2 regions of the Mesorhizobium sp. M0410 genome follow, and region 2 is predicted to be linked to the other one. Evidence: predicted binding sites of a transcription regulator. Region 2 holds the regulator's gene; the other holds the start of a gene.

Region 1 (15,110 bases), on a different contig from region 2:
CTTCGAGCCACAGCGACAGGAAGGCTTCCTTGATCTTGCGCTCGAAGGTCCGTTCATTGGTCAGGAACAGGTTCTTGGCCAGCTGCTGGGTGATGCTCGAGCCGCCCTGGACGACGGAATTGGCCCGCACATTCTCGAATATCGCCCGCGACAGGCCGAGCACATCGATGCCGTAATGGTCGAAGAAACGGCGGTCCTCGGTGGCCAGCACCGCCTTGATGACATGGTCGGGCATCTCGTCGACCGGCACCGAATCGCGCTGGATGATGCCGCGCTGGCCGATCTCGTTGCCGTAGCGGTCGAGGAAGGTGACGGCGAAGTCGCCTTGCGTGCGCCAGTCGCCGGCGGTTATCTGGAAGGCCGGCAAGGCCAGCGCCAAAAGGACGACGATGCCGCCGGCACCGAGCGTAAAGCCTTCACTCAACAGTTCGATCAGGCCGCGGCGCCAGCCGCCGACGCGGAAACGCCGCGAGAAGATGGTGGCCGCTTCCCAGAACTGGCGCGCCCTGAAGCCGAATTCGTAGACAGAGGAATCGATCCACGCATCCACCGCCAGCAGCCTTGCGGCGATCGGACCTCTTCTCTTGCGTGGTTCCAAAGGACTGGCCATTCCAGGATCCGGCTGCGGCGACGCCGCCAACTGAGAAACCGCATGCCGGCAATTTCACGGCGGCGCGCCTTTCAAGACTATTCGTCCATTTTGGTGCTGCCTACAAGGGCGATGAAGGTTCCGCGCTTGCGTGGGTGCCGAGGATTGGCAGCGTCACATGGGACGCTTGTCCGCGATCTTTTTCGGGTCGCGGCCTAACGTGCCGGCGTTGGCTTTCCTGTGCTTGTCGGCAAGCCTGCGAACGCGATCGAAGCGGCTTTCCTCGGCCACTTCGATTTTCGCCGCTGCATTTGGCTTCGGGACGAGTGCGATCATTGATCGATCTCCTTGCCGATGGTGCGCGCCGGGGAAGATACCCCGGCGGCTGTCTTTCAGGCTTGTTTCCGGCAGTGGCTGGTCAATAGCCCATGCCGCCGGGCGAAGCAGCGGCTTCCTTCGCCGGAACGTCGGTGATCATGGCTTCCGCCGTGATCAGAAGCGCCGCAATGGAGCCCGCGTCCTGCAGCGCCGTCCGTACCACCTTCGCCGGGTCGACGATGCCGGCCTTGATCATGTCGACATAGACCTCGTTCTGGGCATCGAAGCCCTGATTGTGATCCTTGCTGTCGGCGAGCTTGCCGACGACGATCGAACCTTCGACGCCGGAATTCTCGGCGATCTGCCGGATCGGCGCTTCGAGCGCTCTCGACACGATCGCAATGCCCGCTGTCACATCGGCATTGGCTCCGGTCATCCCGTTCAGCACAGCCTTGGCGCGCAGCAACGCGACACCGCCGCCCGGAACGATGCCTTCTTCAACGGCCGCGCGCGTGGCGTTCAGCGCATCGTCGATGCGGTCCTTCTTTTCCTTGACCTCGGATTCGGTGGCGCCGCCGACGCGGATGACGGCAACGCCGCCCGCCAGCTTGGCGAGACGTTCCTGCAGCTTCTCCTTGTCATAGTCGGACGTGGTTTCCTCGATCTGCCCCTTGATCTGCTGGACGCGCGCCTGGATGGTGGTCTTCTCGCCGGCGCCGTCGATGATCGTGGTGGTGTCCTTCTCGATCAGCACGCGCTTGGCGCGGCCGAGCATGTCTATGGTGATGTTCTCCAGCTTGATGCCGAGATCCTCGGAAATCATCTGTCCGGCGGTGAGCACGGCGATGTCTTCCAGCATGGCCTTGCGGCGGTCACCGAAGCCAGGCGCCTTGACGGCCGCGACCTTGAGGCCGCCGCGCAGCTTGTTGACGACCAGCGTCGCTAGCGCTTCGCCCTCGACGTCCTCGGAGATGATCAACAGCGGCCTGCCGCTTTGCACCACGGCTTCGAGGATGGGCAACAGCGCCTGCAGATTGCCGAGCTTCTTTTCGTGGATGAGGACGTAAGGGTCTTCCAGCTCGGCGCGCATCTTTTCGGCATTGGTGACGAAATAGGGCGAAAGATAGCCGCGGTCGAACTGCATGCCTTCGACGACGTCGAGTTCGGTTTCGGCGGTCTTGGCCTCCTCGACAGTGATGACGCCGTCATTGCCGACCTTGTCCATCGCCTTGGCGATCATGGCACCGACGCTGGTGTCGCCATTGGCGGCAATGGTGCCGACCTGCGCGATCTCGCCTGAGGACTTGACCTTCTTGGCGCGCGCCTGGATTTCCTGGACGACGGCGCTGACGGCAAAGTCGATGCCGCGCTTGAGGTCCATCGGGTTCATGCCGGCGGCAACGAATTTGGCGCCCTCGCGCAGGATGGAAGCGGCAAGCACCGTGGCGGTGGTGGTGCCGTCGCCGGCGAGGTCGTTGGTTTTCGAGGCCACTTCGCGCACCATCTGTGCGCCCATGTTTTCGAACTTGTCGGAAAGCTCGATTTCCTTGGCCACCGTCACCCCGTCCTTGGTGATGCGCGGCGCGCCGTAGGCCTTATCGATGATAACGTTGCGGCCCTTGGGGCCGAGCGTCACCTTGACGGCGTTGTTGAGAATTTCGACGCCGCGCAGCATGCGGTCACGCGCGTCGGTGGAGAATTTGATTTCCTTGGCAGACATGATTTTTTCCAGTTCGGTTGTCGTGGCACGGCGCTTGCAGCGCCTGAATCAAAGCTCGGAGCGTCCTTGCGCGTCCGGGAGGGCGCGCGGCCTTCCAATCAGGCGGCCTTCTTGGCAGCCACGGTCTTGTCGACGGTGCCCATCTCGCTTTTGTCGACGATGCCCATGATGTCGGCTTCCTTCATGATCAGAAGGTCCTCGCCGTCTATCTTGACCTCGGTGCCGGACCATTTGCCGAACAGGATGAGGTCGCCGGTCTTGACGTCGAGCGGGATCAGCGCGCCGCCTTCGTCCCGCGCGCCCGGCCCCACGGCGATCACTTCGCCTTCCTGCGGTTTTTCCTTGGCATTGTCGGGGATGATGATGCCGCCCTTGGATTTGGTGTCGCTTTCGGCGCGCCGAATGACGACGCGATCGTGAAGTGGCCGGAATTTCATGGGGACTCTTTCTGGGGCCAGCTTAGGCGGCCGCCCCTCTCTATAGGCGCCTTGGCACTCGATTGATAGGAGTGCCAAAAAATATTCATAGGGCACATCAAATATTGAATTTATTATCTTGCCTGGCCATCCCCCGGTGTTCGGGCCTTGCCGAATATTATTGAAATTGAATTTCTGTCTTTGAACACCTATTTTACGGTGAAGTTCACATTCACGACTTTCGCTGCAAGGGAGATTTTACCGATGGCCGAAGGCAATCAGAACATCATGGAAAAAGCTCAGGCTCGCTTCATGGAAAATCAGAAGAAAACGGCGGAGCGGAACAAAGCAACTGCCGAATACGTCTCGGAGGCCAAGGCCAGGGTCATCAAAACGGCAAGGCTGAGGGAATTGCGACTGGCCAAGGAAGAGGCGGACCGCGCGGCGGAAGCTCTGAATCCGGTCGCACCAAAGAAGAAGCGGGCGTCGCGGACAGTCAAGAAGGCCGTATCCGCATCGACGGAGGCAAAATCATGAGCCTGACATTTCCCAATCCCAGCCGCAGCTACGACGAGGCAAGCAAACGCATTCGCTTCGTCGGCCATGACGGCATGTTCCAGATTTCCTTCTCTGTCGCAACCGATGCCATCTCCAAGATGCAGCCGGGAACGGCGGCCTCAGAAGCTACCTACCTGGCAGCCTTCGACACGGCTTCCAACTCGATCCACGATGTCGCCAGGAATGCCTATGCCCGCACCCGCAGGAGCATATATGTGCTGACTGCGGCTGATTTTCGCTAGATCCGTCGCGATCCGTCCACAAGACGCTTTCTCAGGGCTTCCGGTTCGCCTTCGCTCGCCGCTTGACGTCGCGACCGTTCAGCCGGTCACGGGTCCGTGACGCGGAGGGCTGCGGCGTCGCGCATTCCAGGAGCAGGGCTTATTCCCGAGGTCATGAAGGTTCATAATCCGTATGAGACGCGCTGATTCGCGCTTTTGCCGGGATGCCGTCATGCAACGCAGCTACGCAGCCGGGAGGTCGACGCGACGGGCGAGGGCAAAGACAATGACCGCGCCGGCCCTCGAATTGCAGAAAGCCATATTCGAGGCAGTGAACGACGATCCCGATTTGTCGGCGGCACTGGGCGACGCACGATTGTTCGACCGTGCGCCGGAAAATGTTGCATTTCCCCACATGACCGTCGGCCGCACCAGCGTCTACGACTGGGCAACGGGGACGGAGAACAACGCCGAGCAGTTGCTGACGCTGCATATCTGGTCAAAGTCCGAGGCCAGCAAGGAAACCACCGACATCATGGACCTGCTCAGCGCCCGCCTGCGAGATGCGGCGCTCTCGCTTGGCGAACATCGTCGCGCCCATCTCAAGCCCGAATTCGCCGAAGCCCGCTACGACGAGGACCTTTCGGCCCATCATGGGCTGCTGCGCTTCCGCGCGGTGATCGAGGAAGACGGCTGACCGTCGGGCACTTTCCGTAAAATCGGGCTATTTTGTTCTTGCTTTGTGCCGGCAGCTATGCTATTAATTTGGCTATGGTGCTGATTGGCGCCAATGACCCGTCGCAGAGCGGGTTTTTTTATTTCCGGTCGGTTCGGCTGAATCTGCCTTCGGTTGCCGGATCAATTCTCGAGTTGGGGCAAACCTAAAGCGATTGCCTTTTCACCGCCAAACGATGCGCGGTTGTCGGCGGAGGATCGGAGGGCTAGGTTAAACTTTGGCGATTTCGCGGGATGGGCGGCGAAATGGCAGTCCGGTAATCTCGCGCTTCAGGGGTGTGGCGGGCATGCATTCGAGCGTTCACCGTTCATATCACGTTCAGCACCGGCGCGTTAGAACGCTGGCCATGAAAACCCTTCGCTCCCACTTCCGGACCGCGGCACTAGCGCTCTCAGCCGCCGGCCTGCTTGCGTCGCAAGCGATGGCGATCCCCGCTGGCACCCTCGAGCAGCCCCAGTCGGTCCTCCTCGCCGCGTCCGACTGCTACGCGATCGGCCAGCAGGTGGCGGAGCAGAATGGCGGCACTTTGGCCAAGGCCTCGCAGTCGACACGCGGCGGCCAGCCGGTCTGCGTCATCGTCGTGCTCGTTCCGGGCAAGGACGGGCAGCGTCCCCGTCGCTCGGAGATCGTCGTTCCGCTGAACTGAACCGTGCCGTTTCCCAGTCTGCCGGAATCGGCCTATATCTGAACAGCTTCAACAGGCCTTCTGCATGCGCGTACTCGTCGTCGAAGATGACAAGGATCTCAACCGGCAGATCGGCGACGCGCTGGTCGATGCCGGCTATGTCGTCGACCGCGCTTTCGATGGCGAGGAAGGGCACTTTCTCGGCGACACCGAGCCCTATGATGCCGTGGTGCTCGATATCGGCCTGCCGCAGATGGACGGCATCAGCGTGGTCGAGCGCTGGCGGCGCGGCGGCCGCAAGATGCCGGTGCTGATCCTGACGGCACGCGACCGCTGGAGCGACAAGGTTGCCGGCATCGACGCCGGCGCCGACGACTACGTCACCAAACCCTTCCACATCGAGGAAATTCTGGCCAGGGTGCGCGCTCTGATCCGGCGCGCTGCCGGGCATGCCTCGTCCGAGCTGACCTGCGGGCCGCTGCGTCTCGACACCAAGGCCTCCAAAGCCGACGTCGACGGCGTACCGCTGAAGCTGACCTCGCACGAATTCCGCTTGCTTGCTTACCTCATGCACCATATGGGCGAGGTGGTGTCCCGGACCGAACTGGTCGAGCATCTCTACGACCAGGATTTCGACCGCGATTCCAACACGATCGAGGTCTTTGTCGGGCGGCTTCGCAAGAAGATGGGCATCGACATGATCGAAACCGTTCGCGGCATGGGCTACCGCATGCGTAAGCCGGAGGCGTAACGCGGAACCGCTTCCTACAAGACCCGCCGTCTCGAACACGCCGTCGCTGCGGTCGTGGCCGCGTTCGCTGGCGTTTCGCGTCATCGCCTTTTCCACGGTCTGGGCGATCCTCACTCTGGTGGTCATCTTCACCTTGATCACCACGCTCTATCGCCAGGCCAGCGAGCGCGGTTTCGACAGCCTGCTTTCGGCGCATCTGTTCAACCTGATCGGCTCGGTGGGCGTTTCCGAAGGCGGCCAGTTGACGGGCGCCCCCGACCTCGGCGATTTGAGGTTCTCGGAGCCGAATTCCGGCTGGTACTGGTCGGTCGAGCCCGCCTCGGAAGGCGTGCACGGCGATCTCCATTCGTCGTCGATGACCAAGGCGATCCCGTCGCCAAGCGTTGCCGAGGTGCCCTTCAATGCCAGCTTCCAGCGCAGCTATTCAGCGGACGGCATCGAAGGCGAGCAGTTGGAGGTGTTCGAGAGCGAGTTCGTCCTCGATGCGAAAAATCGCGCCGCGCGCTTCCGTGTCATGGGCAACCAGACCGAGCTCGAGCAGGAAATCGCTACCTTCCAGCGGCGCCTGTTGACCTATCTGTCGCTGTTCGGCGTCGGCATGATCGCCATCAACGCGATTGCGATCCTGCTCGGCCTGCAGCCGCTGCGCCGGGTCAGGAATGCCCTTGCGATGGTACGCGAAGGAACCGCGCAGCGCCTCGACGGCCGTTTCCCGGCCGAGATCGAGCCGCTCGCCAACGAGACCAATGCGCTGATCGAGAACAACAGGCGTATCGTCGAGCGGTCGCGCACGCAGGTCGGCAACCTGGCGCACTCGCTGAAGACGCCGCTTGCCGTGCTGCTCAACGAGGCGCGGGCGCTGGGTGGCGCCAAGGGGCAGCTGATCGCCGAGCAGGCTGCTTCCATGCAGAAGCAAGTGGACCATTATCTGCAACGTGCCCGCGTCGCCGCGCAGCGCGACAGCGTCGTCTACCGAACGCCGGTGATACCGCTGGTCCAGCGCATGGTGCGGGTGCTGCAGAAGCTCAACCCGCAGACGGCGCTGTCGCTGTCATTGCCGGCCACCGACATCGTCTTTGCCGGCGAACGCGAGGACCTGGAGGAGTTGCTCGGCAATCTGCTCGACAATGCGATGAAATGGGCAAGGAGCGCGGTCGCCGTTTCCGTGAAGCCAATCTCCAGCAAGGGTGGCGCCAGCAAGGAGGGCGCGGCCAATCTATTCGAGATAGCCATCGAGGATGACGGCCCCGGCATTCCCGACGACAAGGCGCGCGAGGTATTGCAGCGCGGCCGGCGTCTCGACGAGACAAAACCGGGCAGCGGGCTCGGACTTGCCATTGTCGCCGACCTTGTCAACGAGTATGGAGGCTCTCTGGCGCTGGAACGATCCGTCATGGGTGGATTGAAGGCGATGGTTCGATTGCGGAGCCTTCAGTAATGCTTTTCCAGGTGGCCGGCTGCGGCCAAATTTCCGACAAACATCGACATTATGGCCGCGCCAGCCTGATGACAGCGCGGCGGTCCAGCTCAAGAAAGCCGGTATTGGCATGAAGATTCGCGTCGCGCTCGTTTCCGCCTTGCTCGCCATCTCCGGCTGCACGACGCTCAGCAAGGGCCCGGCCGTTACGGCAACGCCGGCCGCCACGCCCCCCAGCGGCGCCAAGGTGGCGACGACGATCATCTCCGCCATGGGCGGCGGCCTCGTCGGCGGCTCTATCGGCGCCAGCCTGAGCGAGACCGAGAAACGCAGCGCGCTCGAGGCGGAATACAAGGCGCTTGAATACACGGCGAGCGGCCAGAAAGTGGCTTGGAAGAGCGACAGTTCGGCCCATCGCGGCGAAGTGGTTGCCGCCCAGCCCTATCGCGTCGGATCGCAGGACTGCCGGCAATACACCCATACGGTGTTTACCGGCACCGCCGGCGCCACCGCGCGCGGAACCGCCTGCCGCAATGCCGACGGCAGCTGGACGCCGCTGACGTAGCTGGTCCGGCCGTTGGTGCGCCGATCCCGATCGGCACCAAAGCACGTCGCGTTCGGCCCCGCCAAAGCGTCGCAGCACGCTTGTGTTGGCAGGGCAGGGGTCTCGTTCTATTGGAAGAGCCATGCTGTTCTGGGTCATAGCCGCAATCCTGACGCTGGGCGCAAGCCTGGCGGTGCTGCTGCCGTTGGCCGGTGGATCGAAGAACGCGTCCGCTGCCGGCGATCACGACCTCGAAGTCTATCGCGACCAGCTGGCCGAGCTTGACCGCGATATGGCGCGTGGCCTGATCCAGCCGATGGAGGCCGAAGAGGCTCGCGCCGAAATCGCCCGCCGCATCCTTCGCCTGAGCAATGCCGGCCAAGCCGGCGAGACGGCGACGCAGCCGTCGCGGTCGACAAGACTGGTGGCGACGGCTGCCGTGCTGGCGGTTCCACTGGTCAGCTGGGGCCTCTATGGCCATCTCGGCTCACCCGACCTGCCATCGCAGCCACTCAGCGAACGCCTGGCCAAGAACCCCGCCGACAGCTCGGTCGACGAGCTGATAGCCCGCGCCGAGGCGCACCTGGCGGCCAACCCATCCGATGGCCGTGGCTGGGACGTTCTGGCGCCGGTCTATCTGCGCATGCAGCGATACGCCGATGCGGTGACCGCCTATCGCAACGCCATCCGCCTCGACGGCGACAGCGCCGCCCGTCAGGCGGGTCTTGGCGAGGCGATCGCCAATGCGGCCGGCGGCATTGTCTCAGCCGAAGCGCAGGCGGCGTTCGAGGCGGCGTTGAAGCTCGATCCGGCCAATCCGAAGGCCGCGTTCTATCTCGCGATGGGCATGGCACAGGAGGGCCGCATAGCTGAAGCCACGGCGGCCTGGCAAAAGATGCTTGCCGCCTTGCCGCAGGGCTCGCCGTGGCGCGGCGCCGTCGAGCAGGCGCTGGCTGATCCGCCGCCCGCAACGTCGCTTCCGGAGCGCCCGCGAAAGGATCGAGCGCCGAGGATATCGATGCTGCCTCCTCGATGTCGCCGCAGGACCGACAAGCCATGATCAGCACTATGGTTGCCGGCCTCGACGAAATGCTTCGGCAAAATCCGCGCGACGAGGAAGGGTGGATGCAGCTCGTTCGTTCTTATGTCGTGCTGGGCAAGACAGATCAGGCACGTGACGCGCTCAATCGCGGTATTGCCGTCTTTGGCGCCGATAGCGACCAGGCCAGGAAATTCACCGCCTTTGCCGCCTCGCTCGGCGTGACGGCGACGGAGTAGACGATGACGCGCAAGCAGAAACGACTGTCGGTGATCGCCGCGGGGCTGGGGTTTCTCGGTGTTGCCACCGGGCTGACCTTCTATGCGCTTGGCCAGAAGGCCTCCTATTTCTACATGCCGGCCGATCTGGCCACCGCCAGCCTTCAGCCGGGCCAGCGCATCAGGCTCGGCGGCCTCGTCGAAAAAGGCACGGTCGAGCGTAGCCAAGGCGCCACCGTCGCCTTTTCGGTGACCGACAACCAGAAGGACGTCAAGGTTACCTATACCGGCATTCTTCCCGACCTTTTCCGGGAAGGGCAGGGCGTGATCACCGAAGGCTCGTTTGGCCCTGACGGCATCTTTGTCGCCGACAGCGTGCTCGCCAAGCATGACGAGACCTATATGCCCAAGGAAGTGGCCGACGGCCTCAAGGCCAAGGGCGTGTGGCAGGAGAGCAAGAGTGACTGAGCAGGTTCCGCAAAAGTGTTCCACGGTTTTGCGGCAAGAACCTGCGGCAAGATCTAGCGGGTGCGGCGACAATGGTTGAAACCGGACATTTCGCCCTGGTCCTGGCGTTTGCGCTGGCCCTGGTGCAGACGGTGGTGCCGGTGTTCGGCGCGCGCACCGGCAACCACAAGATGATGGCCGTCGGCGCACCCGCCGCGCTGACCGGCTTTGCCTTGACGGCGCTGTCCTTCGTAGCGCTGGCGACCGCCTATGCAGGGTCCGATTTTTCGGTTGAGAGCGTCTGGGAGAACTCGCATTCGCTGCAGCCGCTGATCTACAAGATCACCGGAACCTGGGGCAATCACGAAGGTTCGATGCTGCTCTGGGTGCTGATCCTGACCTTCTTCGGCGCGCTTGTCGCCGTTTTCGGCGGCAATCTTCCGGCGACGCTCCGGGCCAATGTGCTTGCCGTGCAGGGAGCGATCGGCGCCACGTTCTTCCTGTTCATCCTGACGACGTCGAACCCGTTCGTCAGGCTCAATCCGGCGCCCATCGAGGGCCGCGATCTCAACCCGATCCTGCAGGACCTCGGCCTCGCCATCCATCCGCCGCTGCTCTATCTCGGCTATGTCGGTTTCTCGATCTGCTTTTCCTTCTCTGTCGCTGCCCTCATCGAGGGCCGCATCGACGCTTCGTGGGCGCGCTGGGTAAGGCCGTGGACATTGGTTGCCTGGATGTTCCTGACCGGCGGCATCGCCATGGGCTCCTATTGGGCCTATTACGAGCTCGGCTGGGGCGGCTTCTGGTTCTGGGATCCGGTCGAGAACGCATCGTTCATGCCGTGGCTGGCGGGCACGGCGCTGCTGCATTCGGCCATCGTCATGGAAAAGCGCTCGGCGCTGAAGATCTGGACGCTGCTTCTGGCGATCCTGACCTTCTCACTGTCGCTGCTCGGCACCTTCCTGGTGCGTTCCGGCGTGCTGACCTCGGTGCACGCATTCGCCACCGATCCGACGCGTGGCGTTTTCATCCTCTGCATCCTGACGCTGTTCATCGGCGGCTCGCTGGCGCTGTTTGCCTTGCGCGCCTCCCGGCTGACGGCCGGCGGCCTGTTTCACCCGATCTCGCGCGAAGGCGCGCTGGTCCTGAACAATCTGTTCCTGACCACCGCCACCGCCACCGTGCTGGTCGGCACGCTCTATCCGCTCGTCGTCGAAGCCCTGTCTGCCGACAAGATTTCCGTCGGCGCGCCGTTCTTCGACCTGACATTCGGCCCGCTGATGGTGCCGCTCTTGGTCGTCGTGCCGTTCGGGCCGCTGCTCGCCTGGAAGCGCGGCGACATTTTCGCGGTCGCCCAGCGCCTGATGGCGGCTTTCGCCGCGGCGCTGCTCGCCGTACTGGTGACGGCCTTGTTCATCGATGGCGCATCGGTGTTCGCAGCGCTCGGGGTCGGCCTTGCCTTCTGGCTAATCTGCGGTGCGCTCACCGATCTCGCCGTCAAATCCGGCTTCGGCACCGTCGCGCTCGCCACCATGCTCAGGCGCTTCGCCGGCCTGCCGCGCTCGGTCTTCGGTACAGCGCTTGCGCATCTCGGTCTCGGGCTGACGACGCTCGGCATTGTCGGCACGCTTTGCTTCGGCACCGAAAAAATCCTGTCGATGCATGCCGGCGAGACCGTCGAACTGTCCGGTCACAAGCTGCGCTTCGAGGGGCTCTACCCGGCCCAGGGGCCTAACTACAGTGAGGATCGCGGCCGCTTCGCCCTGCTTGGCGCCGACGGCAGCGTCGCAGGCGAGATCACCTCGGCCAAGCGCTCATATCCGGTGCGCCAGATGACCACGACCGAATCCGGCATCAGGACGATCGGCTTCAGCCAGCTCTATCTTTCGCTTGGCGACGAGGGCAGCGATGGCTCGGTGGTCGTTCGTCTGTGGTGGAAGCCGCTGGTGACGCTGATCTGGGGCGGCGGACTGGTGATGATGGCGGGCGCGGCGATGTCGCTGCTCGACCGCCGCCTGCGCGTCGGCGCACCGTCGCGCCGCAAGCCTGCAGGCGCCATGCCATCGGCGAGCCCGCAATGAGAAGGAGCACGCTGGCCTCGCTGGTCCTGCTGCTGGCGCTGTTGTTCGCCGGCGCCGCGCAGGCGGTCAAGCCCGACGAGGTGCTCGCCGACCCGGCACTCGAGGCGAGGGCGCGCGCTTTGTCGGAAGGCCTGCGCTGCATGGTCTGCCAGAACCAGTCGATCGACGAGTCCGATGCCGATCTTGCCCGTGACCTGCGCATCCTTGTGCGCCAGCGCCTGGTCGCCGGCGATACCGATCAGCAGGTGATGGACTATGTCGTTTCGCGCTACGGCGAGTTCGTGCTGCTGAAGCCACGCTTCAATCTGCGCAATGTCTTGCTCTGGGGGACGCCAGTTCTTCTGCTGCTCGTTGGCGGGACGTGCATCCTGCTGGCCGCCCGCTCGCGCCGCTCGACGGCGACCAGTGCCCTGACCGCGGACGAGCAGGCGGCGTTGGACGCGATACTCCGCCGCGATTGATCGATACATTACGAAAGTTTCATGTACCGGAAATGGCGCCGTAATGTGCGGCTCTCTATTTCCTTTGTCGAGGATGCCAACCAAGGGGCGTCCCTTGAAAAGAGGATACGAGAACCATGAATGTTGCCCCCAATTCATCTCTTCGCACTCGCAAACGCCTGCTGGCCGCAGCCGCATCCCTGGCCATTGCCGGCGCGATCGGCTTCGGCGCCGTTGCCACCGGGACAGCCCCGGTGCTGGCCGACGCCGTGCGTGTCGAGGCACCGCAGGTCCCAAGCTTCGCCGATGTGGTCGAGCGCGTTTCGCCGGCGGTTGTCAGCGTGCGCGTCAAGGCCAAGATCCAGCCGACGGCCGATGACGGTTCCGACCAGATGGACGACGAAGACGGCTTAGGCAATCTTCCCGATAACCCGCAGCTGCGGCGTTTCTTCCGCGAATTCCGCGGCTTTGGCGATCAGGGCCCGAACGGAATGCGCCGTTTTGGACATCGTGACCGCAACAACGACCAGCCGCGGCCGGTGGCGCAAGGGTCCGGCTTCTTCATCTCCGATGACGGCTATCTCGTCACCAACAACCATGTCGTCGAGGAGGGCACCGCCTTCACCGTGGTGACCAATGACGGCAAGGAGCTTGACGCCAAGCTGATCGGCACGGATCCGCGCACCGATCTTGCCGTGCTCAAGGTCGATGATGGCAACAGGTTCACCTATGTCGACTTCGCCGATGATTCCAAGGTTCGCGTCGGCGACTGGGTGGTGGCTGTCGGCAATCCGTTCGGCCTCGGCGGCACGGTTACCGCAGGCATCGTTTCGGCCCGCGGCCGCGATATCGGCGCCGGTCCCTATGACGACTTCATCCAGATCGACGCCTCGGTGAACCGCGGCAATTCGGGCGGCCCGACCTTCAACCTCAACGGCCAGGTTGTCGGCATCAACACCGCGATCTTCTCGCCGTCGGGCGGCAGCGTCGGCATTGCCTTCGACATTCCCGCTTCGACCGCCAAGCAGGTCGTGCAGGACCTGATGAGGAACGGTACCGTCCAGCGCGGCTGGCTCGGCGTCGAAATCCAGCCGGTCACGCCCGAAATCGCCGAGTCGCTTGGCCTTGGGTCCGGCAAGGGCGCGCTCGTTGCCAGCGCGCAGGACAACGGTCCCGGCAAGAAGGCCGGCATCACGGCCGGTGACGTGATCACCCAGGTGGACGGCAAGGACGTTGCTTCGCCGAAGGAACTCGCCCGCCTGATTGGCGCTTACCCGCCCGGCAAATCGGTCGATGTCACGTTGTGGCGCAACGGCAAGAGCGAGGCGGTCAAGGTCGACCTTGGCAAGCTGCCGTCGAGCGACAAGCAGGCCTCGGCCGACCAGCAGCCTGCTCCGGCACCGAAGACCGACACGCTCGCCGATCTCGGCCTGACCGTTACCAAGTCCGAAAATGGCAAGGGACTTGTGGTGACCGACGTCGACCCCGACAGCGATGCCGCCGATCGCGGCATCCAGCCCGGCGACGTCATCACCTCCGTCAATTCGACGGAAGTGAGCGGCACCGCCGACGTCGACAAGGCGATGGCCGACGCGGTGAAGTCCGGCCGCAAGGCGGTGTTGATGCAGATCACCCGCGACGACAGCAACCGCTTCGTCGCACTGCCTGTCGCCAAGGGCTGACTTTTCCGGTGCGGCGGTTTTCAACACCCCCGAGCCGCCGCACGGGAAAGCACGGGGCCTGAATACGTTAGTCAGTCATCGTGTTCCGCCCCAGCGGCAGCGGGCTTCCCATCGCCCGCTGCCGCTCGAACATGTCGCTCAAAGCGTGAAGCGGTTTTAGGCTACGACATGCTAAAACAAAGACTTACCGCGTATCCCTGAATCACTTTGTTCGCGATACGCCATGGAGAAGGCCACGATGCGTATGCCGGCCACTCAATCTTCCAGCGAAATCGCGTATAACGGTTCTATGAAGATTCTCGTCATAGAAGACGATCGCGAGGCAGCCGACTACCTGCAGAAGGCGTTCGCCGAGGCCGGCCATACCGCCCATGTCGCCGGCGACGGCGAAACCGGCTTCGCGCTCGCCGATTCCGGCGACTATGACGTCATGGTCGTTGACCGCATGATGCCGCGCCGCGACGGCCTGTCCGTCATTGCCGGGCTCAGGTCCCGAGGCAATACGACGCCCGTGCTCATCTTGTCGGCGCTCGGCGAAGTCGACGACCGGGTCACCGGTCTGCGCGCCGGCGGTGACGACTACCTGACCAAACCCTACGCCTTTTCCGAACTGCTCGCCCGCGTCGAGGTGCTGAACCGCCGCGCCAGCGCCAGGGAAGCCGAAACCGTCTACCGGGTCGGTGATCTCGAACTCGACCGGCTGTCGCATTCGGTGCGCCGCGCCGGGCGCGAGATAACGCTGCAGCCGCGCGAGTTCCGCCTGCTCGAATATCTGATGCGCCATGCCGGCCAGGTGGTGACGCGCACCATGCTGCTCGAGAACGTCTGGGACTACCATTTCGATCCGCAGACCAACGTCATCGACGTTCATATCTCGCGGCTGCGGGGCAAGATCGAGAAGGGCTTCGACAAGCCGATCCTGCACACGGTTCGCGGCGCCGGCTACATGCTGAAAAGCGGCTAGAACCCCATGGCTCTTTCCGTGCCGGCCATCATGAAGACGACGGCAGCGCGGCTTTCGGCGCTTTATCTTCTGCTTTTTGCGCTGTGTGCGGTGTTGCTGGTCTTGTACATGACCTCGCTCTCGGTGCGCATGCTGACCGCCCAGACGCAGGAGACGATCAACGACGAGGTGCTCGGCCTTGCCCGCGCCTATCAGCGCGGCGGCCTGCCGCTGCTGGTCCGCGTCGTCGAGCAGCGCTCCCGCCAGCCCGGCGCCAATCTCTATCTGATCGCCGATGCCAACGGCCAGATCCTGACCGGCAACGTGCAGAGCCTGGAGCCGGGCGTGATCGAGGCCGAGGGCTG
Region 2 (15,110 bases):
AACGCGTAGAGATCGGCGGCAAGCTCATTGTCTGGAATGATGAATTTCCTTGCCGCATGCAGTGCATGGAACGGCGTGCCTTCCTCGATGGTCAGCTGATAGAGCGACAGATGGTCTGCGGCGTGGCCGATCGCCTGCTCGAGCTCCGCCTGCCACGCTTCCGGCGTCTGACCAGGTCGCGCGTAGATCAGGTCGAACGACAGCCGTGGGAATATCTCGCGCGCCAGGCTGATCGCATGCAGAGCCTCATCGACATTGTGCAAACGGCCGAGGAAGCGCAGATCCTTGTCGTTCAGCGCCTGCACGCCAAGCGACACCCGGTTGACGCCGGCCGCGCGATAGCCGCGAAAGCGCTCGGCCTCGACCGAGGAGGGATTGGCCTCCAGCGTCACCTCGATGCCACCGGGCACCGTCCAGTTCTTCGCCACTGCATCCAGCACCGCCGCCACGGTCTGCGGCTTCATCAGCGATGGCGTGCCGCCGCCAAGAAAGATACTGGTCACCTCGCGCGGCCCGGTGCGGCCGCGCATCGTCGCCAGCTCGGTCTCGAAGGCGCGGGCAAAACGCTCCTGGTCGACTGGCTGGTGGCGGACATGGCTGTTGAAGTCGCAATAGGGGCATTTGGCCGCGCAGAATGGCCAGTGGACGTAGACGCCGAAACCGGGGCTGCGGTCGAGCAGCATGGTCATGCGCCGGCCAATCGGGCTTGGGCGAATTTCTGGAAGGCACGGGCACGGTGCGACAATGCGGTTGGCTGGCCGGGCTTCCAGCCATGCTTTTCCTCCGCGCTCATCTCGCCGAAGGTCTTTTCGAACCCATCGGGCAAGAACACCGGATCGTAGCCGAAGCCGAGCTCGCCGCGCGGCGGCCATACCAGCGTGCCCTCGACCTCACCGCGAAAATATTCCGCCTGGCCATCAGGGAAGGCAAGGCAGATGACCGCGACAAAGCGGCCCTTGCGCTGGGCAGGCGTGATCGCGCCAACTTCTTGCAAGGCCACTTCCGTGCGCTGCATGGCCATGCCGAAGTCGCGGGAGCCGTCCGGCGTCTCGGCCCAGTTGGCGGTGTAGACGCCGGGTGCGCCGTCGAGCGCATCGACACACAGGCCGGAATCGTCCGACAGCGCCGGCAATCCAGTTGCCTTGGCGGCGGCCAAGGCCTTTATGAAGGCGTTCTGCTCGAAAGTGGTGCCAGTCTCGTCCGGCTCCGGCAAGCCGTATTCCTTTGCGGACTTCGCTTCTATGCCGAATGGCGCCATCAGATCGGTGAATTCGCGCAATTTGCCGGCATTGTGGCTTGCGACGACGATCTTATGCCCATCAAGCGAATGAATAGTTGGTGAATGAACAGGCGGCGAATGCATCAGATGCCCCAAATTCTTGGCTCGGCGAATTCGATCGAATTGCCCGAGGGGTCGCGAATATAGATCGAGCGACCGCCCTGAGGCCATTCGAACTCACTTTCGATGGCGATTTTCTTCGCCTCAAGATGCGCTTTCCAGCGTGGGATTTCATCCGCGCTTGCGGCGAAGCAAAGATGGCCCTCGCCGACCGTGCCATGCGGCGGCACGGGCAGCTTGGCGTCGGCCCGCGGCGGCACTTTGGTCGCCTCGGCATTGAAGATAAGCAGCACGCCGTCGCCGCAGCGGAAGAAGAGATGCCTGCCATCGACCTTACCGAGCAGATCGAGCCCGAGGACGCCCGAATAGAACCGTTCCGCGGCAGCAAGGTCCGTCACGTAGAGTGCTGATTCCAGGATTGCGGAAGGAGTCACAGGATCGCCAATCTCTCCAATATTGACCGCAGCTAAGCCACCGCCATCTGCTGCAAGCTGACCAGGCGCTGAATGCCTTTCTTGGCGAGCTCCATCAGCGCCGCGAACTGCTCTTCCGAGAACGGCTCGCCCTCGGCTGTGCCCTGGATCTCGACGATGCCGCCCTTGCCGGTCATGACGAAATTGGCGTCGGTGCCGGCCGAGGAATCCTCGATATAGTCGAGATCGATGACCGGCTGGCCATCATGGATGCCGCAGGAGATCGCCGCGACGTGATCCTTAAGCACCTTGCCCAGGCTCGCCATCTGGCGGGCTTCCATCCAGCGCAGGCAGTCGTAGAGCGCCACCCAGCCGCCGGTGATCGAAGCGGTGCGCGTGCCGCCGTCGGCCTGGATCACGTCGCAGTCGACGGTGATCTGCTGCTCACCGAGCGCCTGCAGATCGACCACGGCGCGCAGGGAGCGGCCGATCAGCCGCTGGATCTCCAGCGTGCGGCCGCCTTGTTTGCCGGCCGAAGCCTCGCGGCGCATGCGCTCGCCGGTCGAACGCGGCAGCATGCCGTATTCCGCCGTCACCCAGCCCTTGCCGGAGTTGCGCATCCAGCCCGGCACCTTTTCCTCCAGGCTGGCCGTACACAGCACATGCGTGTCGCCGAACTTCACCAGGCACGAGCCTTCCGCATGCTTGGAGACGCCGCGCTCGAAGGAGATGGGGCGCATTTCGTCGAATTGGCGTTTGGAAGGGCGCATTCAGGCTTCTTTCTTTCTTCGGAATCTTGGCCGGGGAATCTTGGCCGGCTTGTAGCCGCACGGGGCGTGAGGCGCAAAGGAAAATGGACCGGTTGCGCCGACGCCGCGGAAGTCTATATCTTCGGACCGGAGGTTTCTGGCTCGAATGACCAAGGTAGTCGATCCCGGTTCGCAGTCGCCATTGCTCTCGTCGCCGGCACTTCAACCGCCCGCGCTTCAATCGCTCGATATGCGTTCGCGCGACATCTTCCGGCGCATCGTCGATTCCTATTTGAAGGATGGCGAGCCGGTCGGTTCGCGCAGCCTGTCGCGCATCCTGCCGTCATCGCTGTCGCCGGCCACCATCCGCAACGTGATGAGCGACCTCGAGCATCTCGGCCTGATCTACGCGCCGCACATCTCGGCTGGCCGGCTGCCGACCCAGGCCGGCTTGCGCTTCTTCGTCGATGCATTCATGGAACTCGGCGACCTCTCCGACGAGGAGCGCCGCACCATCGAGGCGCAGGTGCGCGCCTCCGGCTCGGGCGCGACGCTGGAGCATATGCTGACCGAGGCCAGCCAGATGCTGTCCGGCATGTCGCGCGGCGCCGGCCTCGTGCTCGCCGCCAAAAATGAGGCGGCGCTGAAGCACATCGAATTCATCCAGCTCGAGCCGACCAAGGCGCTGGCCGTGCTGGTCTCGCAGAACGGCGACGTCGAAAATCGCGTCATCGATCTGCCCGCCGGCATCACCGTCTCGCAATTGCACGAAGCCTCCAACTTCCTCAACGCCCATATCCGCGGCCGCACCCTGGCCGAGGCCCGGGTCGAGATCGCCCGCATCAAGGAAGAGACCAGGGCAGCCCTCGACACGCTGTCGCAGGATCTGGTCGAGAAGGGCCTGGCGGTCTGGGCAGGCGCCGAAAGCGGGGTGCCTGGGCGGCTTATCGTGCGCGGCCGCGCCAATCTCCTGGAAAACGTCACCGCCCAGGCCGACATAGAATTGCTGCGGCATCTGTTCGAGGATCTGGAGACGCAGGATGGACTGATCCAGCTCCTCGACCTCGCCGAGGAAGGCCCGGGGGTGCGCATATTCATCGGTTCGGAAAACAAGCTGTTTTCGCTGTCGGGCTCCTCGCTGGTGGTGGCACCCTATCGCGACAAGGACGCGCGCGTCGTCGGTGCGCTCGGCGTCATCGGGCCGACGCGGCTGAATTATGCGCGCATAGTACCGATGGTCGACTATACCGCGCAGCTGATTTCGCGCATGCTGCGCTAGGAGCCGCCGCGGCCTGCCGCAAGGAGAAAAAGAATGGCGCTGGAATCGTTCAAGGCCCAGATCAGCCTGCTGCTCGAGGAAATGGTCAATCAGCCTGAGGATCACCACGAGGTGCAAGAGCAGTTGCGTGAGAAGCTGCAAGAGATGCGGGCCATGGGCCTGCCGCTGCCGGCCGATCTGGTCGCGCTGGAAAAGCGACTCGACGACGACTTCTACGCCTCTGGCAACTGAACGGGGTTCGGCTTCAAATCCTCGTGTGCTGGACCACCGCTTGGAACGACCAATGCCTGATCCCGTTTGCCCTCTTCGAGGCAAACCTCGGAGGACGTTAATGATCCGATCTGGCGGCTTTGCGGCCGTTGCCGCTGCCCTCCTTGTCGCGACACCGGCAGCCGCCCAGCAGGCGGATCAAAAGGTGCTCAAAGGCGAAGCCGCTTTTGGCGATTGGCACGCCGACAGGCCTGGCGTCCGCCGCCTGATCGGGCCGCAAGACATGCCGGCAGCCGACCCCGCTCAATCCGCTTCGAACGGCGGCGGCGTGGCGGAACGGCCCGAAAGCGCCGAGCCAGAATTGCCGCCGGGCTTTTCGGCCGAAATGATCGCCTCCGGACTCTATAATCCGCGCGTCGTTCGCATCGCTCCGAACGGCGACCTGTTCATCGCAAACGGCCATGCCGACCAAATACGCGTCTACCGTCTGGCCGAGGGCCGCGCCAAACCCATCGAGAAAGCGATTTTCGCCCAAGGCCTCAACTATCCATACGGCATCGCCTTCTATCCGCCAGGCGGCAAGCCGCAATGGGTCTATGTCGCAAACAGCGACAGCATCGTCCGCTTCCCCTATCGCGACGGTGACCTGAAGGCGTCCGGTAAACCAGAAACCATTGTCGCCAAAATCCCGTCGGGCGGTCACTCGACCCGCGACATCGCCTTCTCGCTTGACGGCAAGACGCTTTTTTTATCGGTTGGCTCGGACTCGAATGTCGCCGAGGACATGGACAAGCAGCCGGATGGCGGCCTCGACGCCTGGGCGAAATCAAAGCCGCTCGGGGCGGCCTGGGGCCCCGAGGACGGCCGTGCCGATGTGCTCGCCTTTGACCCGGACGGGAAAAATCCCCGAACTGTCGCCACCGGCCTGCGCAACTGTACGGGCATGACGGTGCAGCCCGCCAGCGGCGCGTTGTGGTGCGTCGTCAACGAGCGCGACGAGCTCGGCGACAATGTGCCGTTCGAGTTTGCAACTGAAGTCAAGGACGGTGCGTTCTATGGTTGGCCTTGGTACTACATCGGCAACCACGAGGATCCGCGCCATCAGGGCGAGCGGCCAGACCTCGCCGGCAAGGCCACTGTCCCCGATGTATTGATGCAGGCGCATTCGGCGCCGATGAACATAGCCTTCTACGACGGCAAGAACTTTCCGGCGGATTACCGGGGGGATGCTTTCGTCACCATGCATGGTTCGTGGAACCGTGGCGCCAGGACCGGCTACAAGGTGGTGAGGCTCAAATTCAGGGATGGCAAGCCGACCGGCGAGTATGAGGACTTCATGACCGGCTTCGTCATCTCGAACGACGCCGTCTGGGGCCGCCCGGTCGGTGTCGCCATGGCCAAGGACGGTTCCCTGATCGTCACCGAGGACGGTAACGGCACCATCTGGCGCGTTACCTACGAAGACGGCCGCTCCTGAACGGCGGCGTCGCCTGCTGCGCTGGCGCAATCGAATTCGGCCCGAGGGAATTCACCCAACTTCAACATTGTGCGACAAGCGCGAACCATGACGCTCACCGGGTTCCTCGCCTATAGCGCCGCCCTCGGCATCGCCGCAGCCATCCCCGGCCCAGGCGTCACCGCGCTTGTTGCGCGTGCGCTGGGTTCCGGCTTCCGCTCGTCGCTGGCCATGTCGTTCGGGCTGATGCTCGGCGACCTGACCTATTTGACTGCCGTGGTGCTCGGCCTGGCTTTCGTCGCACAGACGTTCGGCATGGTCTTCCTGGCCATCAAATGGCTGGGCGTCGCCTACCTCGCTTTTCTTGGCTGGCGTTTCTGGACGAGCGGCATCACGCCCGAAACGGTAGAGGCGAAGAAAGGCAAAGGCGGCTTGGCATCCAGCTTTGTAGCCGGTCTCGCCGTCACACTCGGCAATCCGAAGACGATGATCTTCTATCTCGCCATCACCCCGACCATCGTCGATCTGAAGACGATCACACTGGCCGATTACGGCATCCTGGTCGCGCTCACTATCATCGTTCTGCTCGTGGTGCTGGTGCCCTATCTGGCGCTGGCGGCCAAGGCGCGCTGGTTCCTGAAGTCGCCGCGGGCGCTGAGGGCACTCAACCGCACCGCCGCCGGCTTCATGGTCGGTGCGGCGGCGGCAATTGCCGCCCGCCAGTAGATCTCTTCGCCAATCCGCCCAACGCCCTGCAAGGCGCCGGTATTCAGCACGACCGTCACCCGGATATTTTTCGAACGTGCCTATCTTGCGCGGTGGATGGCTCTATCCTATGCCCGCCCGGCTCTTGCCGCTTGACCTCTGGGAGGAAAACCAATGAACAAGCCCGCCACCCACACACACGTGCCCGGCCGCGGCCGCATCTACAATTCGATCACCGAGACGATCGGCGACACGCCGCTGGTGCGACTGGATAAATTCGCCAGGGAGAAGGGTGTCGTCGCCAATCTGCTGGCCAAGCTCGAATTCTTCAACCCGATCGCCTCCGTCAAGGACCGCATCGGCGTGTCGATGATCGAGGCATTGGAGGCTTCGGGCAGGATTACGCCCGGCAAGACCACGCTGATCGAGCCGACCTCGGGCAATACCGGCATCGCGCTCGCCTTTGCCGCCGCCGCCAAGGGCTATAAGCTGATTCTGACCATGCCGGAAACCATGTCCGTCGAACGCCGCAAGATGCTGGCGCTGCTCGGTGCCGAGCTGGTGCTGACCGAAGGGCCGAAAGGCATGAAGGGGGCCATCGCCAAGGCCGACGAGCTGGCGGCAACACTGCCCGACGCCGTCATTCCGCAGCAATTCGAAAACCCCGCCAATCCGGAAATCCATCGCCGCACCACGGCCGAGGAAATCTGGAACGACACCCATGGCGAAGTCGATATCTTCGTTGCCGGCATCGGGACCGGCGGCACCATCACCGGCGTCGGCCAGGTGCTGAAGAAGCGCAAGCCCTCGGTGCATGTCGTCGCCGTCGAACCGGAAGCCTCGCCGGTGCTGTCGGGCGGCCAGCCAGGCCCGCACAAGATCCAGGGCATTGGCGCCGGCTTCGCGCCAAAAATCCTCGACACGACGATCTACGACGAGATCGTCAAGGTCTCGAACGAGGATTCGGTTGCCAATGCACGGCTCGTCGCTCGGCTCGAAGGTGTGCCGGTCGGCATTTCGTCGGGTGCCGCCCTGCAAGCGGCGATCGTCGTCGGCTCGCGGCCGGAGAACAAGGGCAAGAACCTGGTGGTCGTCATTCCATCCTTCGCCGAACGCTATCTGTCGACGATCCTGTTCGAAGGGCTGGGTGCGTAAGTCCTCGACACTTCATCTCGCGACAGGTTCCAATAACAACGCCCAGGGTCTAGATCGCAGCTCGCTGGACCGCTGAAAAAACACCTGTGGCGGCCGTCGCTCGCTTGAGCAGGGTGGTGCTTCCGGTTCAAATCGCCACCGGCCCTATGCCGGCTGGCGGAGGATTTCATGTACAAGCTCTATACGCGTGCCAATACCGGCGGCTTTGTTGTCGAGGCGGCGCTCGCTTTGGCAGGCGTGCCTTTCCACCAGATCGACGTTCCGAAGGGCCGCCTCGATCAGGCCTTTCTTGATATCAGCCCCTTGAACCAGGTGCCGGTCCTGATCTTGCCGGACGGACGCTCGATGACCGAATCCGCGGCGATCTGCATCCTGCTGGCCGAGCGCCACCCGGAAGCAGGACTGGCGCCCGCGGCAAGTTCGCCTGACCGTGCGGATTTCCTGCGCTGGATGTTTTTCATGTCCTCCGTCATCTATCCAGCCAACCTGCGGTTCTTCTACGCGCATCGCTACACGGCCGACGCCGGTGGCGTGGACGCCCTCAAACAGGCGGCGGTCTCGGAAATGGATCGCAGCTTCGCCATTCTCGATGCCGCCCTCGACGGCCGCGACTGGCTGGCCGGCGACCAACTCTCGCTGGCCGACATCTATCTCGTCATGTTGGTGGCCTGGCATCCGGAGGTCGCGAAGGTTCCAACCGCTTGGCCGAACATCGAACGCCTGTGGGCCAATTTGCGGGAACATCGGGTGATGAAGAGGCTGAATGCTTCCCACGACATGTGGCCGGCCTGAGCACTCCGCCTTGTCTCAGTCTTTTTCCGCGCGGCCGAGCTCTGCCCGTCGTTCCTGCAGGAACCGGCGCACGGCTGGATCGCGTTCGAGGCCGATGGCCCGGTCATAGGCCTCGCTCGCCTGCGGAACTTTGCCGAGCCTGGCCAGCAGGCCCGCGCGGGCGGCCCAGTAAGGTTGATAGTCATACAGCCGCTTATCGCCGCTGAGTTGATCAAGGGCGCCCAATCCTGCCGAAGCACCTTCGGCCTCGGCAATGGCCACCGCACGGTTGATCGAAACCACCGGCGAGCCGGCAATCACTGACAGCGCGTCATAGAGCTCCTTGATCGCGACCCAGTCGGTGCCGCCGGTCAGCCGTCTTGTCGCATGGGCGGACTGCACGGCGGCCTCAAGCTGGTAGCGGCCGACAACGCCCTTGGCCGCGGCGCGCCCGAGCAGCGTCTCTGCTTCATCGATCAGTGTATCGTCCCACAGTGCAAGATCCTGCTCGGCCAGCGGCACATAATCGCCCGCCGCATTGCGCCGCGCCGCGCGCCGCGCTTCGGCGAACAGCATCAGCGCCAAAAGGCCGAGCGCCTCCGGCTCGTCCGGCATCAGCGTGGCCATCAGACGGCCGAGCCAGATGGCTTCTGTCGCGAGATTGCGGCGCCGCGTTTCGGTGCCGGCCGGGTCGGACCAGCCTTCGGCAAACGCCGCGTAGATTGCTTCCAGAACGGTGCCCAGCCGCTCGCCGAGTTCGGCCCGCTCCGGCACGCGGAACGGAATGCCTGTCTCGCGAATTCGCGTCTTGGCGCGCACCAGGCGCTGGCTCATCGTGGCTGGCGAGACAAGGAAAGCCGAGGCGATCGTCGCTGCGTCGAAGCCCAGGACCGTCTGCAGGATCAGCGGCGCGCGGACGCCGGCCTCGATCGCCGGATGGGCGCAGGCGAACATCAGCCGGAGCCGCTCGTCCGGCAGGTCTTCGTCGACCATGCGTGCCTCCATCTCCTCGGCGATCAGCCTAAGGTGGTCGCGGGCCGCCTCGCTTGTCAGTCGTCGTCTGACCGCGTCGACGCGGCGCTTGCGTGCCACCGCCAGCAGCCAGGCTTCCGGCTTGTCGGGCACGCCCGCCTGTGGCCAACGCTCGAGCGCCGCTGCAAAGGCATCTGCCAAGGCGTCCTCGGCAGCGGCCACGTCGCGTGTGCGCGCGGCGAGATACGCGACCAGCTTGCCGTAGCTTTGCCGGGCGGCCGCTTCCGCCGCCGCCCGCGCGATCTCCGGACGACTGTTCATCACACGGTCACTTCTGGGATGGGTACTCGGTCATTTCCCAGATCGGCCGCACCTCGATCGTGCCGGTGCTGGCACCGGGGCAGCGAGCCGCCCAGGCAATTGCTGCGTCGGCGTCCTCAGCCTCGATCATGTAGAAGCCGGCGAGCTGCTCCTTGGTGTCGGCATAGGGACCGTCGAGCACATTGGTCTTGCCGTTGGCCATCCGCACCGTGGTGGCGGTCTGGGTCGGCTTCAACCGGTCGCCGGCCAGCCACGCTCCGGATTTCTTCAACGCCTCGGTATAGGCTCCATAGGCTGCGCTGATTTCGTAGGTCTTCTCCGTCGGCGCGACCGCCATCGCGGCTTCGTTCGCATAGATCAAAAGCATGTATCGCATGGTCTTCTCCCGTTTTTCTCGAAGGCCGCTCCGTTGCGGGCCGAACGTATGTCGCGTGGCCTCGCCCGATTTCGACACGCGCTGCAAAAATCTTTCGGCTCCCATGGCATTTCACGCAAGCTCAACCGTTCGTCTAATGGCGACAATTGCGGGTTGGCATTTCCCGTCCGCTCTCTAAACTCGTCCCGGATCGCGCTGACGAGGAGAGTGCGGCAGATACTTCAGGGAGGAAACCGAATGCTCAATTTCAGGACGAAGTTCGTTGCCGCCGGCGCGATAGCGCTGTCGCTTGGCCTTGGCGCGGTATCGGTCAAGGCACAGGAATTCATCAACGTGCTGACCGGCGGCACGTCGGGCGTCTACTATCCGCTCGGCGTGGCGCTGTCGGAAATCTACTGCAAGGGCATCGAAGGCGCGCGCACCCAGGTGCAGGCGACGAAAGCGTCGGTCGAAAACCTCAACTTGCTGCAGCAGGGCAAGGGCGAGATCGCCTTTGCACTCGGCGATTCCGTCAAGCTGGCCGCCGAAGGCAATACCGAAGCAGGCTTCCCAGGCAAGCTCGACAAGCTGCGCGGCATTGCGGCCATCTATCCCAATTATATCCAGATCGTCGCCAGCAAGGAATCCGGCATCAAGACGCTCGCCGATCTCAAGGGCAAGAGCCTTTCGGTCGGCGCGCCGGCCTCAGGCACCGAGCTCAACGCCCGCACCATTTTCGCCGCTGCCGGGCTGAAATACGAAGACCTCGGGCGGATCGAATATCTGCCCTTTGCCGAATCCGTAGAGTTGATCAAGAACCGCCAGCTCGACGCCACGCTGCAGTCGGCGGGCCTTGGGGTCGCATCGATCCGTGACCTCGCCACCTCGGTGCCGGTAAACATCGTTGCCGTGCCGGCGGAGGACGTCGCCAAGATCGGCTCGCCCTATCTTTCCGTGGTCATCCCCAAGGGCACCTATGAGGGCCAGACCGAGGATGTCGCGACCGCCGCCGTCGGCAATTTCCTGATCACCAGCGCCGATGTCCCTGACGAGACCGCCTACCAGATGACCAAATTGCTGTTCGAGCATCTCGACCAGCTCACCGCTGCCCACGCCGCCGCCAAGGCGATCGACCCCGCCAAGGCGCTCGACGGCATGCCGGTGCCGCTGCATCCAGGCGCCGAGAGGTATTACAAGGAAAAGGGATTGGTGAAGTAAGGAGCCTCGCCTCGCTCCGCACCCTCCCTCGGGGAGGGGAGCGCCCCGCCAGGAACCCCGCCAATGACCGCAACCCCGACCGTTCTTTCCCCCACAGCGGAAGCTCCTGTCGAAGGATTGCCGCCGGGGTTCGGCGAAGGCATCGCCGGCAAGGCGGCTTTTTTTATCGCCATCGCCTTCTCCATCTTCCAGATCTACATCGCCGCCTATGGCAGCCTGCCGAGCCAGGTCGTACGCGCCATGCATGTCGGCTTCCTGCTGCTGCTCGGCTTTGCCCTAATCGCCAATCTGCGCGCCAAAAGCGTCCCGGCGAAAGCAGTGTTCTGGACGCTCGGCGTGCTCGGCTTCGCCATCGGTCTGTACAATTGGGTGTTCTATGCCGACCTCATCCGCCGCTCCGGCTTTCTCACCACGCCTGACCTGATCGTCGGCGCGGTGCTGGTCGTGCTGGTCTTCGAGGCGGCGCGGCGATTGATGGGGCTGCCGCTCGCCGTCATTGCCTTCATCTTTCTCGCCTACGCATTTGCCGGCAATCATCTGCCGCCGCCTTTCATCCATCGCGGCTATGATTTCGCCCAGCTCGTCGACACCTTCGCCTATGGCACCGAAGGCATCTACGGCACGCCGGTCTATGTCTCGGCCGCCTACATCTTCATCTTCGTCGTCTTCGCCGCCTTTCTTGAACGCGCCGGCATGATCGCGCTGTTCAACGATTTTGCGCTTGGCCTGGTCGGCTCATGGCGCGGCGGCCCGGCGCAGGTCTGTGTGCTGTCCTCGGCGCTGATGGGCACCATTTCCGGCTCCGGCGTCGCCAATGTGGTGGCCAGCGGCCAGTTCACCATCCCGCTGATGAAGCGCTTCGGTTTCCGCTCGGCTTTCGCCGGCGCCGTCGAGGCGACCTCGTCGATGGGCGGCCAGATCATGCCGCCGGTGATGGGAGCGGTTGCCTTTATCATGGCCGAGACCCTGAACATCCCCTATGCCGCGGTGGTCAAGGCGGCGATCATTCCGGCGCTGCTCTATTTCGGCGCCTGTTTCTGGCAGGTGCACCTGGAGGCAGGCAAGGCCGGACTGCACGGCATGGCCAGGACCGACCTGCCCAATCCGTGGGATGCGGTGAGACAGCATTGGCCGCTGGTACTGCCGCTCGCAGCACTGATCTACCTGCTGTTTGCCGGCTACACACCGGTGTTCGCCGGCACCATGGGCCTGGCGTTGACCATTGTGCTTATTCTCGGCACGCCGCTGGCAGCATCGATCGGGCCGCTCGCCTTCCGCATCGTCTTCTGGCTGGCGCTCGGGCTTGCCGCGGCTTCCTTCATGAAATTCGGCGTCGACATCCTCAGCCTGGTCATCGCCGTGCTGGTCGTCGCCTGCCTCACGTTCAAGGGCGGGCGCGAGACGCTGCGCATATGCATCGATTCCCTTGCGGAGGGAGCAAAGAACGCGCTGCCGGTCGGCATTGCCTGCGCCATTGTCGGCATCGTCATCGGCACGTTGACGCTTACCGGCATCGCCTCGACCTTCATCGGCTGGATCATCTCGATCGGCGAGAACAATCTGTTCCTGTCGCTGCTTTTGACCATGCTCACCTGCCTGGTGCTCGGCATGGGCATACCGACCATTCCCAATTACATCATCACTTCGTCGCTGGCCGGGCCGGCGCTGCTGTCGCTCGGCGTGCCGTTGGTGGTCAGCCATATGTTCGTCTTCTATTTCGGCATCATGGCCGATCTCACTCCGCCTGTGGCGCTGGCCGCCTTCGCCGCCGCACCCATGGCCAAGGAAAGCGGCCTCAAGATCGGCATCCAGGCCACCAAGCTTGCCATTGCCGGCTTCGTTGTGCCGTTCATGGCGGTCTATACCCCGGCGCTGATGCTGCAGGACCCCGGCCCGATCGCCGCCCAGTTCGGCTATCCCGTCGAGGTCGCCTATATCGTCATCAAAGCCTGCATGGGCATAGTCCTGTGGGGCGCCGCTGCCGTCGGATTTCTGGCCCGGCGCATGGCCTGGTGGGAACGCCTCGTCGCCTTCGCCGCCGGCGTGCTGCTGGTTGCGGCGCTGCCGCTTACCGACGAGGCCGGCTGGGCGCTGTCCCTTGCCTGGATCGGCTGGCACTGCTGGCGCGCGCGGCAGGCTTCGCTGGCCAACTCGGGATGAGCCTCTGCATCGTCGCGGCCGGCAAGACGGTGGCGCTCGCGGTCGCTGCCTTCACGCTCTCCTGGGTGCATTCGGTGGAGAAGACTCAGTGGCAGGAAGACTGGAAGGTGCTGCCGTCCGGCCTGCAGCTGGTCGAGGCCCGCATCAAGGGATCGGGCGCCGGGATGGAGCCGCCGCAAGGCTCGGTGCTGAGAAACGGCTGGTGGGTCTATGCGCCCAAGGTCGGGCCACAGCGGCGCCTCGTGCTAGCCGCGTCGGGCGCTACGGGTCAGGGTTGGACGCTGTGCACGGCGCAGGACTGCCGCGAACTGGCTAAGCTGGCAGGCGACACGATCTCGCTGGAGCCGTGCGGGCCGGAGGGCTCCAGCCAGCCGCGGTAGCAGGCGATCATGCCGGCAAGTGGATGCGAGATCTCGACGTGGAAGCGGAAGCGGCCATCCTCCACCGTTTCGTAGGAAGCCGAGCGTGGACCGAGCCACATCGGCAGCGGCAGGCCAAAAAAGCTCCAGCAGCGCAAGACCAGCGCCAGCCGGCCGTCCTCGGCAACCAGCGCCATCGCGAAGGTCAGCGGGCCGAAGCGTTCGCACAGCAGGCGCTGCGATCGACCCCGGCCTGCAAACTGCAGGCTAGAAAAACTGTGCTTGCCGAATGTCCGCGTCCAGGTCTCACTCTCCTTGTCGGTGTCGAAGCGGACGTGAACCGGGATGTCCTCGCTTGCCCCGGGGAAGCCGACCATCCGGGCCATTAGCCGGCCAAGAACATTGCGCCCGCGTTCGACGCGCGCGCGGCCTGCCGCCATTGTTGTGCAATCGTGCATGGCGCGGATTTCCCGGGGCAGGCCATGCCAGGCGTCGCCGAGCAAGACGGCATAAAGCGACTTGTCCCTGTCAGCGGGCTCATTCCTGAACCCGGTGTAGATTGTCTTGCCGGCGAACAGCGCTTCATAATCCCGGAGCTCCAAATCGCGCACCGCCGCCCGTGCGCCCGGCGCGGGCTGATGTCCGGCCAGCGCTTTGCGGACCAGCGCTTCGACCGCCATCGACGGGATCAGCGGCCCATCATTGCCCTCGGCCAAGAGATGCCACGAGCGCTTGACGATGGCGCCCGCCCGGTCAGATCCCTCCACCTCGACGAACATGCCGCCGCGATGCTCGCCCCAGCGCAGCCGGTTCGTTGCCTGATGCATCAGCGGCGCCAGCGGCAAAAGCGAACCGATCAATCCGGCGCGCACCAGCCAGGCGAGGCAGATCAGGGCGCGGTGCAGCAACTCGGGTACCGGCCCGGCTCCCATCCAGATGGTCCTCGCCTCCGGCCAAAGCTCGGCCAAGGCGCGCAGGTCGGGAACGTCGACAAGCGAAAACAGCGTGTATCGAAGCGGCAGCCGGCCCGGCGGCGCGATGGTGTAGCGCAGTTGTTCGGTGAACGGACGGCCTTGTTCCGGACGGCCATTGCGAACAAGCCGCACCGGCTGACCGGCATAACCGGCGATAGCGTGAATGACGTTTCCGCCGACACCGGCCAAGGGCGACGGCGCGATGCCGCCGCGAATGCCGTCGACCCGCGTCAGGTCCGACGACAGGCGGCGCACAACCGCGGCCGTCAGCACCGGAAAGCTCGAGACGCCGGACAGCACGAAAACCCCTGCATTTCGCGCCGCCTCGTCGAACGCAGAGACGCCGGCGACGAAATCCGAGCCGTCGGCTAGATCGAGATAGTTGATGCGCCGGGCGATGCAGGCCTCGATCAGGCGATAGCGTCCCTCGCCATAGGCCTGGAACGGGCCGCTCGCGTCGACTACAATATCAGGCTCAAATGCAGCGAGTTGCGCGGCGAGATCGCCGTCACGGTCGAACAGGGCCGGCTGCAGCCGGGCTGCTGTCGGCGCACGCCTGTTGCAATAAGCGTCAGCCTTGGCAAGCGAGCGCCCGGCGACGAAGAGGATCAGACGCGGTTCGCCCTCCAAAAGCTCGACGGTGCGACCGCCAAAGGTGCCATAGCCGCCGACGA

Evidence for each region. The regulator HrcA, encoded in region 2, represses chaperone genes, less so after heat shock. The targets are predictions, from matches to a motif close to GTTAGCACTCNCNNNNNGNGAGTGCTAAC.
Region 1: the regulator HrcA is predicted to act here: its motif matches at 3,115-3,143, upstream of NKI63_RS14190 (co-chaperone GroES).

Annotation. Positions count from the first base shown of each region.
Region 1 covers NZ_JAMYRN010000008.1:171,265-186,374, reverse strand. Annotated here, with positions in the region: gene NKI63_RS14205 (transglycosylase domain-containing protein) at 1-610, opposite strand, end outside; gene NKI63_RS14200 (hypothetical protein) at 764-925, opposite strand; gene groL (chaperonin GroEL) at 1,008-2,627, opposite strand; gene NKI63_RS14190 (co-chaperone GroES) at 2,726-3,064, opposite strand; gene NKI63_RS14185 (hypothetical protein) at 3,308-3,580, shown strand; gene NKI63_RS14180 (DUF1488 family protein) at 3,577-3,843, shown strand; gene NKI63_RS14175 (DUF3168 domain-containing protein) at 4,109-4,519, shown strand; gene NKI63_RS14170 (hypothetical protein) at 4,905-5,204, shown strand; gene NKI63_RS14165 (response regulator transcription factor) at 5,269-5,934, shown strand; gene NKI63_RS14160 (ATP-binding protein) at 6,017-7,372, shown strand; gene NKI63_RS14155 (RT0821/Lpp0805 family surface protein) at 7,482-7,916, shown strand; partial or broken gene ccmI (c-type cytochrome biogenesis protein CcmI) at 8,038-9,173, shown strand; gene ccmE (cytochrome c maturation protein CcmE) at 9,177-9,620, shown strand; gene NKI63_RS14140 (heme lyase CcmF/NrfE family subunit) at 9,692-11,680, shown strand; gene NKI63_RS14135 (cytochrome c-type biogenesis protein) at 11,677-12,141, shown strand; gene NKI63_RS14130 (Do family serine endopeptidase) at 12,258-13,802, shown strand; gene NKI63_RS14125 (response regulator transcription factor) at 14,092-14,766, shown strand; gene NKI63_RS14120 (ATP-binding protein) at 14,773-15,110, shown strand, end outside.
Region 2 covers NZ_JAMYRN010000023.1:32,281-47,390, reverse strand. Annotated here, with positions in the region: gene hemW (radical SAM family heme chaperone HemW) at 1-689, opposite strand, end outside; gene rdgB (RdgB/HAM1 family non-canonical purine NTP pyrophosphatase) at 686-1,333, opposite strand; gene NKI63_RS25485 (VOC family protein) at 1,363-1,773, opposite strand; gene rph (ribonuclease PH) at 1,806-2,522, opposite strand; gene hrcA (heat-inducible transcriptional repressor HrcA) at 2,668-3,780, shown strand; gene NKI63_RS25470 (hypothetical protein) at 3,814-4,011, shown strand; gene NKI63_RS25465 (PQQ-dependent sugar dehydrogenase) at 4,112-5,467, shown strand; gene NKI63_RS25460 (LysE family translocator) at 5,555-6,172, shown strand; gene cysK (cysteine synthase A) at 6,326-7,306, shown strand; gene NKI63_RS25450 (glutathione S-transferase family protein) at 7,475-8,098, shown strand; gene NKI63_RS25445 (RNA polymerase sigma factor) at 8,114-9,370, opposite strand; gene NKI63_RS25440 (YciI family protein) at 9,378-9,746, opposite strand; gene NKI63_RS25435 (TAXI family TRAP transporter solute-binding subunit) at 9,984-10,943, shown strand; gene NKI63_RS25430 (TRAP transporter permease) at 11,007-13,103, shown strand; gene NKI63_RS25425 (DUF1850 domain-containing protein) at 13,100-13,483, shown strand; gene NKI63_RS25420 (saccharopine dehydrogenase family protein) at 13,372-15,110, opposite strand, start outside.